2 linked regions of the Thermococcus sibiricus MM 739 genome follow. The main gene of each other region encodes a partner of the protein of the gene in region 2 in a complex. Links are inferred from orthologs where the notes say so. Each region holds a gene or a part of one and is shown on either strand. Other genes may lie near its edges.

Evidence for each region. Proteins that work in one complex are often made in the same cells at the same time.
Region 1: the proteins of rnhB (region 2) and TSIB_RS02805 are in contact, whole or in part, in a crystal structure (PDB 3P83), measured with the Archaeoglobus fulgidus proteins. The link is inferred for Thermococcus sibiricus MM 739 from one-to-one orthologs. Residues at the interface, in WP_010878125.1 of Archaeoglobus fulgidus: Ala74, Ile178, Ala179, Ile183, Arg190, Ser195, Asn196, Leu197, Arg198, Gln199, Lys200, Thr201, Leu202, Asp203, Phe205; in WP_010877842.1 of Archaeoglobus fulgidus: Val39, Ala42, Asn43, Val44, Ala45, Met46, Leu125, Asp168, Ser194, Asn218, Tyr219, Pro220, Ile237, Leu238, Ala239, Pro240, Arg241, Ile242, Glu243, Ser244.

What each region holds. Positions count from the first base shown.
Region 1 is NC_012883.1:530,172-535,373, reverse strand. Bases 1,097-3,913 are described here. They hold TSIB_RS02805 (DNA polymerase sliding clamp), read right to left. Parts: upstream 2,972-3,913; coding sequence 2,222-2,971; downstream 1,097-2,221. Other genes in these bases: TSIB_RS02795 (Lrp/AsnC family transcriptional regulator), read right to left, coding at 3,740-3,913; TSIB_RS02800 (transcription factor S), read right to left, coding at 3,156-3,482; TSIB_RS10395 (hypothetical protein), read right to left, coding at 2,974-3,144; TSIB_RS02810 (DNA replication complex subunit Gins51), read right to left, coding at 1,633-2,193; TSIB_RS02815 (molybdopterin-dependent oxidoreductase), read right to left, coding at 1,097-1,608. Also shown: more of TSIB_RS02815, read right to left, coding at 1-1,096; more of TSIB_RS02795, read right to left, coding at 3,914-4,099; TSIB_RS02790 (aspartate/glutamate racemase family protein), read left to right, coding at 4,331-5,005.
Region 2 is NC_012883.1:394,277-399,492, reverse strand. What follows is about bases 985-3,815. They hold rnhB (ribonuclease HII), read right to left. Parts: upstream 2,822-3,815; coding sequence 2,147-2,821; downstream 985-2,146. Other genes in these bases: TSIB_RS02055 (metal ABC transporter ATP-binding protein), read right to left, coding at 3,644-3,815; TSIB_RS02060 (metal ABC transporter permease), read right to left, coding at 2,826-3,647; TSIB_RS02070 (membrane-bound dolichyl-phosphate-mannose-protein mannosyltransferase), read left to right, coding at 985-2,178. Also shown: TSIB_RS02075 (class I SAM-dependent methyltransferase), read right to left, coding at 1-535; more of TSIB_RS02070, read left to right, coding at 604-984; more of TSIB_RS02055, read right to left, coding at 3,816-4,426; TSIB_RS02050 (MarC family protein), read right to left, coding at 4,475-5,113; signal recognition particle-docking protein FtsY, read right to left, coding at 5,116-5,216. UniProt on the Methanocaldococcus jannaschii protein: Endonuclease that specifically degrades the RNA of RNA-DNA hybrids.

The sequences.
Region 1 (5,202 bases), 140 kb from region 2 along the record:
ATTGTATGTGTTGTGATACTGGCTGGTTATGGTTAACTTCCAAGTGGGGCTTAAGAGCTGAAGACCTTTTCTCTTCAATGGATTATATTGCGGGAAGGGCGGCAGGCCTCTGCCAACGGCCCTTTGCGAATAAAATTCCACCTTTCCACTTGGAGTATTATAAAACCTCTCCTTTTCCTCAACTTTTACAAATCCCCTCTCCTTAAGCTCTTCAAAACTTAACCCATTTTTCTCCAAGATTTTTCTAATGACATCCTCATCGCTTTCGTATAGACAGGGGTTTTTTATATCCAAAGCCTTGGCAAGCAACCTTGTTACTTCACTGTTGCTTTTTCCACAAAGCTGTGTTACCGGCTCATTCAGAGCTACGTAGCGGTGATAATAAGAATCCGCAATATCCAGGCGTTCAAAGAATGTGCTGGCAGGCAAAACCACATGTGCATAAAGGGCCGTGTCAGTAAGGAATATATCATGAACCACTACAAAGACATCATTTTTCATTATTGCCTTTCTCAAACGGTTTTGATTTGGGAGAGACGCCAATGGGTTTGCATTATAGATATAGAGGAACTTAATATCTCCATTTTCAATGAACTCTGCAAGCTTCATTTGGGGTATTCTTTTAACAGGCCTTGTCCGGAGGAACTCCCCCTCGGCATAACTCTTATCTATGGTTTTCATATCGTAGATAAAGCCAAATTTATGACCAACAAGGGTGGGAAGTATTGCAATTGCTCTTACTGCCTCCCCACCCATAAAAGATCGCTGAAGGCCGTATCCTATGTGTATAACCCCTTTTTTCTCAGCGTATTCAAAAGCAAATTCTTCAATCTTCTCTCCTTGGATTCCGGTCTCTTTAGCCACAAAATCCAGATCAATGGTTGAAAGGTATTCAACAAACTTCTCAAACCCGTAAACATTTTTCTCAACAAATTCCCTATCATAAATGTTGCTTTCCACAATGACCCTTGCAACTCCCAAAGCAAAGAGCACATCTGTGTTGGGCCTTATTTGGAAGAATTTTTCACTCTTCTTTGCGGTTTCAGTTTTCACCACGTCAACAACCCATTTTTCAAGCCCATACCTCTTGGCAAGCATGAAACCATGTAGATTCGTCCAGAAAGGATTTACACCCCAGTAAACTATGAGCTTTTGATTCTTTAGATCTTCCGGATCCATGCCCACAGCAGTTCCATAAACGTCCCTCAGGGCCTCCTGGCCTGCCCTGTCACATATTCCATAATCGAGCATTGAAGCGTTGAGATAATGAAACAGCCGAAGTGGAAAAGCGTAATTAACGACACCTCTATCACCTGCATAGTTATACACAAGAACACTTTCACTCCCGTGTTTTTGGATGGTTTCACTTAGACGAGCTGCAACAAAATTTATTGCTTCCTTCCATCCGGTTTCTTTAAAGTCCTCCCTTAAATCCTCCCTAACAAGGGGAGTTTTCAATCTTTCCTCGCTGTGGAACCATTTAGAGAGCAGGGCCCCTTTGGGACATAAAAAGCCCCGAGTTATCGGGTGTGAAGGATTACCTTTAACCCTCAACACTCCCTCTTTAAGTTCACTTATTATCGAGCAGGTATCATAACAGTCCCTCATACAAACGTTAAACATACTAACCACCTAATAAGATATTGATACTCGCCTAGCTGCTTCTCTCTGAGTCAGGATATGCCCTAATGTCCTGGGAAGGGTTGCAAGGTCACCGGCCTTAAATGGACCGTATTCTCTCAGGTGCTCATCCAAAATTTTTGGAATATCTTGAAGCATTAGATAAGCGGTAAAGATTCTTTTATCGGTCTTAAAAACGACTTCCTCCGTTTCTTTCACTTGAATCTCTTCCTCAAGTACAGGTATTTCCTCTCTGTGAATAAACGTTGCTATGATGGAAAAGATTTTCTTTTCATCCCCAACAAGATTGAATGGACGACCTTCTACGGCCATGTCAACTATTTTATGAAGTCTGGCCCTAATGATTTCCCTAGCCAATTTTTCTGCAATGCCTAATTCTGAAAGGTACAACTGCTGCTCAATCTCCTCCCCTCTTTCTTTAGAGGACTCTGCCTTAATCTTTAAAGCTTTCATTAGGCTATCAAATTCCTCGTAGAATTCCTCATCTAAGTCCGTTAATTCATTTGAAGATAGTTCCATTTCTAGAAGTTCTCTAAGTTTCGCTAGATCCAAGCTGACCACCTAAAAAGATGTTAAAAAATCACTCCTCAACACGAGGAGCCAACAAGAATGTGAGTCTTCCTTCATCCCTTATTGGATAATCCATTTGAAGGGGCATTTCATTTCCAAACCTGAGTACAACCTCATCCGCTTTTCCAATTCCCTTGGCCATATCAGCCAGGTAACTGACACCATATGCACTCTTGGTTTCTTCTTCAACATTCAAATCAAGTAACCCCTCATCTTCAAGAGTGAGTTTAATCTCAACTTCTTGGGTTTCCCCTTCAGCTTTCATAATGAACTCATTTTCCTTCGCAATGAACTTTATGCTGTCACTAACAAGAGAAGCATCTTTTACAGCTTCTTTCAGAACTTCTCCAAGTATAACTGCTCTCACTGTGAATGGAAGCTCTGGAAGATCGAGTTCAAGCTCTTCGACTTCAATCAATGGGAGTCTGAAAGTTCTTTTTGCAGTGCCTTCTAGAGTGATCTCAAGAAAGTTCTCCTCACCTTTCCTCAAAACAAGGATATCCTTACCCTTTCCTCTTTTAAGAACCTTTTTGAAGTGATCCATGTTAACTCCTACCGTTTCCTCCCCATCAATATCATATTTACTAAAAATGCTAGCGGGAAGATTGAGGTCAAGTAAAACCACCCTACTAGGGTCCATTGCCCTCATTGACATACCTTCTTCAGCGATTTTGAACGCAGCTTCATCAATTAAATTGCTTGCTGTGTCTATCAAGTCCGCAAATTCTTTTGCCCCATCAAAAACTATCTCAAATGGCATCTTCACCCCTCCATATTATTGAGAATTTTAGCTATTAATCTAACTCTTTCTTTACCTCTCAATAAATAAGTTTTTCCATTATCCACATCAGGTGCCCTCTTATAAGCTTCGTCTAATTCCTTTAAAGCTTTTTCTGCAAGGCGTTTAAGCACTTCTAGCTCAAATTCACTCATAAATTCCACCATTATTCATAACCTCTCCATGTGTACCCGCACTTTGTGCATCTGTAAAAGATGGTTGATGGTTCATCTCCAGCCCTTGTTTGCAATTCCCACCAGTATGCCTCATCGTTACCGCACTTTGGACAGGTTATTTTTACTTTTGGAAGTGTAGCTACATCCTGTTCAATAACCGGGATATCTTCTCTATCGTGTTTAATTTTTTGAGTTATTTTATACTTGCTTGCGGTTTCTAGGTCAAGAGGCTCCTCGTAGCCACATTTTCTGCATACAAAAACTCCCCTTTTCTTATCTGGAAGCATTATATTCCCGCATTTTGGACAGAATTTCATTTTTCTCTCACCTCCAGCCTAGGGCAGAGTTGATGGTATTAAAATAAAAAGCTTTGCCATTATCTTCGTTCATGTGATCGGCTGTATGTTACCGAAAAGATGCCTCTCCTCAACCCTTTGGGTTCTATTCTGTAGATTCTTCGAAAAAGAAGTGTCAAAAATTCCAGATAAAGGGGCATTCGAAACCAATTTTTCGTTTTCATTTCAAAAATCAGTTAGTGCGTCCTTGAAAGATACCTCGAGACCTTTCAAGGTTTTCACATCAAATAGTACTTTATAATTATGCAATTTTCCCCTTGTATTATCTCTACAACGCTTTTTCTAAGATCTGAGATATCTTCCCCAAACGTTCCTACTAGGATGTCGTAATCTCCCCATATTTCGTATACTTCAAATGTATGCTCATGTTCCATGAGCTTCTTCTTAAATTGAATGATCTGTTCCTTTGGAATTTCAGGTTTTAGCTTAATAAGTACGAACGCATAATTGTAGCCAAGTTTATCAAACCTTAAATAGGCAGATATAAAGAGACATCCTCTTTTTTGCAAGTTTATTCTTCTCCATCTAACGGCTGATTTTGAAAGCCCGATTCTTCTCCCAATCTCTGCGTCACTCATTCGAGCATTCTCTTTCAAAAGCCTTATAATTTGCCAATCTTTTTTTTGATAATCTTCTCTTCATTTTGTCCCCTCAATTTTTGTTTATCATGAAAACAGCTTAATAAATTTTTAGTTCATTAGACCATAAATATTTCCTAAGCACAATCCAAAGTAACCAGTGTATCACTACAATTTTGGTTTAACAATGGATATATACTGCTACTTATCTCAACTTTTTGGGTGTCATGAATGAAGAAATACACAGTTGGACTAATAAGAGTATTGACAATCCAGGATGAAGAACTCCTAAATCTCCATGGAAAATTAATCGAGAAGGCATTTCCAGAACTGAAAGTAATTAGCAGATGCATCGAAGACCAGCCAAAGGGCATATATGATGAAAAAACCGAGGAAGAAGCAAAACCAAAAATTTTGCGCTTGGCAAAAGAATTTGAAAACGAAGGGGTTGATGCTATAATCATAAGCTGTGCGGCAGACCCTGCTGTTGAAGAAGCTAGGAAATTAGTTTCGGTTCCAGTGATTGGAGCTGGATCCTCTGCTTCTGCACTGGCCTTAGCATATGCTAGGAAAATTGGTGTTCTTAATTTAACTGAGGAAACTCCAAGGGTAATAAAAGAAGTTCTTGGCGACAAGTTGATTGCCGAGGATCATCCGGAGGGAGTCTCAAATACTCTTGATTTGATGACAGATTGGGGACGAAAAGAAGCAATAAACGCTGCAAGGAGATTAAAAGAAAAAGGAGTCGAGGCAATAGTTTTGGGCTGTACTGGGATGTCCACAATCATGATTGCTCCTATTCTCGAAAAAGAAGTTGGCATCCCAGTTATTGACCCGGTAATTGCGGCGGGGGCTGTGACTCTTCATGCTCTCAGAAGATTAGACGTATGGGGTGACGTCAGATGAAAATAAAGGTTGATGAAAAACTTGCTGAAGTTGCTGTTCTTGGTGGGGCTTTCTTTGGTGGTGGAGGTGGAGGAGATCTAAAACTCGGATTAAAGCATGCAAAACTCGCTATCGAGCTTGGAGAAGTTGACTTCAAACCATTAATTCCAAAATTAAAATTCATAACGAACAAGAAGAAGTGGAGCGGCCACTTGATG
Region 2 (5,216 bases):
GTTTGTAAGCTTCATAAATCTGAAGTGGACTCGGCAAAAGGTCTTCAAGCCTTCTTTCAGGCATCTCTGGTGGTCGAGCAGGGTCAGAGAAGATTACATCAGCATCAATTCTATCAACAACATTTTTACTCAAACTATCCCCATGAATGAAAGTTATCTTATCCTTAACTCTATACTTCTCCGCATTTTTCGTTGCATAGAAAAGCTTCTTTTCATCAATGTCTACTGCATAAGCCCTATCAGCATATTTTGCGAAGAATATAAGTTGAATCCCAATTCCACAGCTTACATCTGCTATGCTCTCAGGGTTTACTCTTTTTGCCCTATAATCAGCCACTATTTCATGAGTCGCGTATCTAAGTCCTTCTAAGTCCATCCATAAATCACTTCTTGAAAACTTATTTTTTGCTTTTATTCTCGCTCTGGCTATTTCAATTATTTCATCAGCCTGCTCTCTCGGAAGTCTCGCTCTTATTTTCTTCTCATCGAACCCTCGCTTTATCAATTCTACAGTCTGCTCAATATATTCTTCCATTTTCCCACCGTTGTTTCCTATCTCTTAAATTTTTAAAGATTTGTGCAAAAGAATTTAAGGAGGTTCGAATGAAATTTAGTGGGATAAAAATGATGGGAATGAAGAAAAAGCTTTACTTTGCATTGGTGGCCCTAATAATACTTGGAACTTTCTGGTATTCATATGAAAAAGCTTCAAGCACAGAACTTCATGATTATATCGGAGACGAAGTATGGTACATTCCAGCCGCTAGAAACGTCCTTCACCGCCTTGGAATCGAGCTACATTATGTAAACAAAACAACAAATTCAGAAGGTATAAACATCATATCGACAGGAACAATAATAAAAGGGTACGTAAAAGTTAGTGTACTTGGATTCGAATTTGAAAGACCCTATACAAGAAATGTGAATCCTCAAACCCCTCCCCTTCTATCAAAACTTGGGATAAAACTTGATTTCATACCCTTAAACAGAACTCAGGCCTCAGATTTTGATCAAATTAAGTTTAAAATTGAACCGATAGCTAGGAAATACAATTATACTTACTATAAACCATATTCTAACTTTCCGGGGGTTTATTATGAAATTCCAAAAGAGAATATTGAGAGTTTTATAGAAGAAGTGAAGAAGATTGATGGAGTTGATATTGTAAAGGGCTTTCGCTATCCAGACAAAGAAAACATCCAAAACTACCTCAACACAGAACACCCATTCCTAGGAAAAGATATTATAATGTTGGGAATGCTCATAGAAGACAAACCCATTTTTTGGCGCTTGCCTGGCCTGATAGAACATGTCATAATAAATATACTCGTGCTCCTAGCAACCTACAGAATAGCAAGAAGCTATTTAGCAAGTTTTATAGCATTAGTATTCTCCGCTTTTGATCCTCTATTATATGCCACATCTTTAACAGGCATGCTTGATATTCACGTAGCATTCTTTACAACCCTTTTCATGTATCTTTTAATTTCAGAAAAATACAATTCCAGTGGTATTTCTATTGGCCTTGCAGCAGCTACAAAATTGAATGGAGCATTTTCTTATCCAATTATACTAATAAAAACCTTAAAATCCAAAATCGAACTTAAAAAGCTATTCACCTCGCTATTTCTCCTCCCGGTAACAGGATTCTTAATTCCGCAGATTCCCATAATTGCTAGCATAGGCTTCTTTCCCTGGCTTTCAGATTTTATTGGAAGTTTTGGATGGCACCTGAGCTACAAAGGCAGTCATCCGGCAAATTCACCCTTCTGGGAATGGTTTATAAGCTTAAGGCCTTTTGCGTTCCATTATAATCCAGATATCTTTGCAGTCACTGATCCTATCCTAATGCTCTCCATGGCAGTGTTCATATTTGCAATCCCATATGCCGCCATAAGAAGAAAAAAACTCTTAATACCCTTCGGAATCTTTTGGAGCACAATAGCTTTTTATGGTTTACAATGGCTTTTGGGAGGTAAAACTCAATTTAGCTTCTATGCAACGCCATTAGTGCCAGCAGGAGCAGTTACTTTGGGAGTAATGGCCTATGATATAATAAAATGGGAGTACTTTGAGAACTCTCTCAGAATTTACTGGGAGTGGATAAAAGAGATCTTAATATGGTTATGGGATAAGATTGGAAGTTTTAGGACTTTTTTAAGAAATTTAAGAGGTTAGATTGATTCTTTTCTTTTTGTAACTTTTCTTCAATCTTTTTCAATGTTTTCCAGCTTCTCCTCACCACAGGAGGGAAGCTTCCGTGTTCTTTGTAGTATTCTTCCAAAAACTTTCTTGTAATGGGATCACTCGGGTACCCTGAACCTATATTTCCATAAATTTCTTTGAGTCTTTCTATTGCCTTGTCTCTTGTAACTTTAGCGAGTATTGAAGCAGCAGCTACGGGGATGTACTTAGAATCTGCTTTATGTTCCGCTATTATTTTTGGATAGAAAGAGAGTTTTTCCCTTACAACAATCCCAAATCGCTCTTCGTTCACGTCAGCTGCATCTATATAAACAAGATCAGGCTTAATTTTAAGAGAGTTCAAAACTTTAGCAAAGTTTTCAACCTCAAAATCATTCATTGTTCCTTCCCTCTTATCTATATCCTCCGGAGATAGTTCAAGTATGAAATAATCATCAACAAGTTCTATTATCTTCTCAAAGAGTTCCTCCCTTTTCTTTGGGCTCAACTTCTTTGAGTCCTTAACCCCCAAGGCCTCAAACTTTTCAATTTTTGATTCATCAATAACTACAGCAGCTATAACAAGTGGCCCTACTACAGGCCCTCTCCCAGCTTCATCTATTCCTCCAAGTTTCATATTCCTACCTCCTGAGAACCAAACCCCCATAAACAAATCCAAGCATTATTGTAGCTATTCCGCTTGGTGGAATGTTTGTAAGATATGCCAATATTATGGAAAGTATTTGAATGGAGAGTGTTAAAGCTAAACTAATTCCTAGAATCTTTCTAAGATCATTACTAAGCATTAACGCTATTGCACCGGGTAAAACAGCGATAACTTGTAGGGTAATTAATCCAACAGTCCTAACTATCAACGCTCCTGTAGCTCCGACTATTATGTAAAGGAGAGTAAGATAGAGCTTTGCATTTCCAGAATAACTTTCAAGGCCCTCAGCATCAAAGCTCACATATAAGAAATCCCTATAAAACAACAGCATGACAAAAAATATCAATGCTCCTCCTAAAACCAAGAAAAGAAGGTCATTAATGGTGATCAAGAAAAGCTCCCCTGTGAGGTAAGAAACTATGCTTTGGGAGAGAGCAAAATAAGGCCTAGTGGCCATGACTTTATACAAAATCCCAAAGGCCAAAACTGTAAATCCAGCTATGAAGCTCGCTATTATTCCTATTGCCGTATCACTACTAAAACCTTTTTCTTCTAGAAAGGCTATTGAAGCAACTACGAATATTGTTATTACTAATGCTACCCAAAGTATTAAAGAGGAATTTTCAAAAATCAGCCCAAGTATCATGCCCAAAACTGCTCCAAAGAGAAGAGAGTGAAAAGTAGCATGCGTTAAGAATGCTAAGCCCCGCATATTTATCAAAGGACTTAGCATACCTAACAAAATGCTCACCATTATACCACCCAGGAGGGCCCTAAACAAATATTCTGGAATCACTTTCTCTCCCCCCTGTGCAGATGGACATCACCTATAAAGCAATACATTCTTTTTCCCACTTTAATAGCCTTGGATTGTGAACCATAAACTTTGGTAATTATTTCATCTCTGAGAACTTCCTCTGGAGAACCAAATGCTATCAACTCCTTATTGAGGAGCATTATCTTATCCCCTATTTCTGTTAGAGGATTTGGGTCATGTGTTGTTATGATCATTGCTAATCCTATCTCCTGCTTTATTTTCGCAAGTACCGAAACCACCTCTACCCTCGCGCTGGGATCAAGGGCAGATAATGGTTCATCCAGAAGGAGAAGCTTAGGTTTAGAGATAAGTGCCCTAGCAAGCAATACTCTCTGCTTTTGACCACCACTAAGTTCTGAAAACCTTTTATCTTTTAAACTTCCAAGGCCTACAAACTCCAGTGCCTCTGTTGCCTCCCTTAAAAGATTTCTTGGGATATTAAAGTGCATGAGACCTCTTTTGTATAATGCCCCCATAGCAACTACTTCAATTACTGTTAAGGGCACTCTTTCATTCAAAGAATAACTTTGGGGAACGTAGGAGATAACATTCCTGCTCTCAATGGGAGGCTTTCCAAAGACTAAAAGGGTTCCTTTATAGTTTTGATGAAGGCCTGCAACTGCTCTTAAAAGAGTAGTCTTACCTGCCCCATTAGGCCCAAGTAAAAGAAGAGTTTGATCACTATCTAGTTTAAATGTTACATTTTCGACTGCTTTCTGCCTATCATAATAGATAGTCAAGTTTTCCGCAATTATCAAATTCTCACCTTCAATTAGGTCTACCTAAAAAATTTAAAAAATTTGCGATTAGAGTCCAAAAGCTCCTTTAATTCCATTGATTACAAGCTGAACAGCCATTGAAGCTAATATAAGTCCCATCATTCTTGTTATAAGCCTTATTCCAACTTTACCGAGCCTTTGTTGCACTTTTTCCGCTGACCTAAGCACTACGTAAACTAGGAAGCTTGTGATAAGAATAGCAAGCATTACAGCTGCTTTCCCTAAATAGCTGGCATTTTTTGCCATGTGTATCATCACGGTAGTTATTGAACCGGGACCAGATATCAAGGGGATTGCCAAGGGGACTATAGCGATCTCGCTTAAATTTACCGCTTCCTCTTCCTCCTCATGACTTATCTTCACAGTTGATAAGTTACCACTCAACATCTCCAAGGCCATTCTGAAAAGTAAAATTCCTCCTGCAATTGCAAATGCATCTATTGTAGAACCGAAAAACTTGAATATCCACTCACCCAAAAGTGCAAAAGCTGTTAAAGTCACAAAAACAGCCACAGATGTTCTCTTTGCTAGGCTTATCATTCCTTCATAGGATTTACAGTGTTGAATAATAGATAAAAACACTGGAACTGCCCCAATAGGGTTCATCACTGCAAAGAGAGTTCCAAACACATAAAGAAAGGTTCTAAAAAATAAAAGCAGCTCCATTATCACTCACCGAAGATCTTCTCCAGTATCCATTTTTCATCAAAGGGTATCAAATCATCATATCCTTGGCCAATCCCAACAAAAAGTATCGGAGCCCCAATAG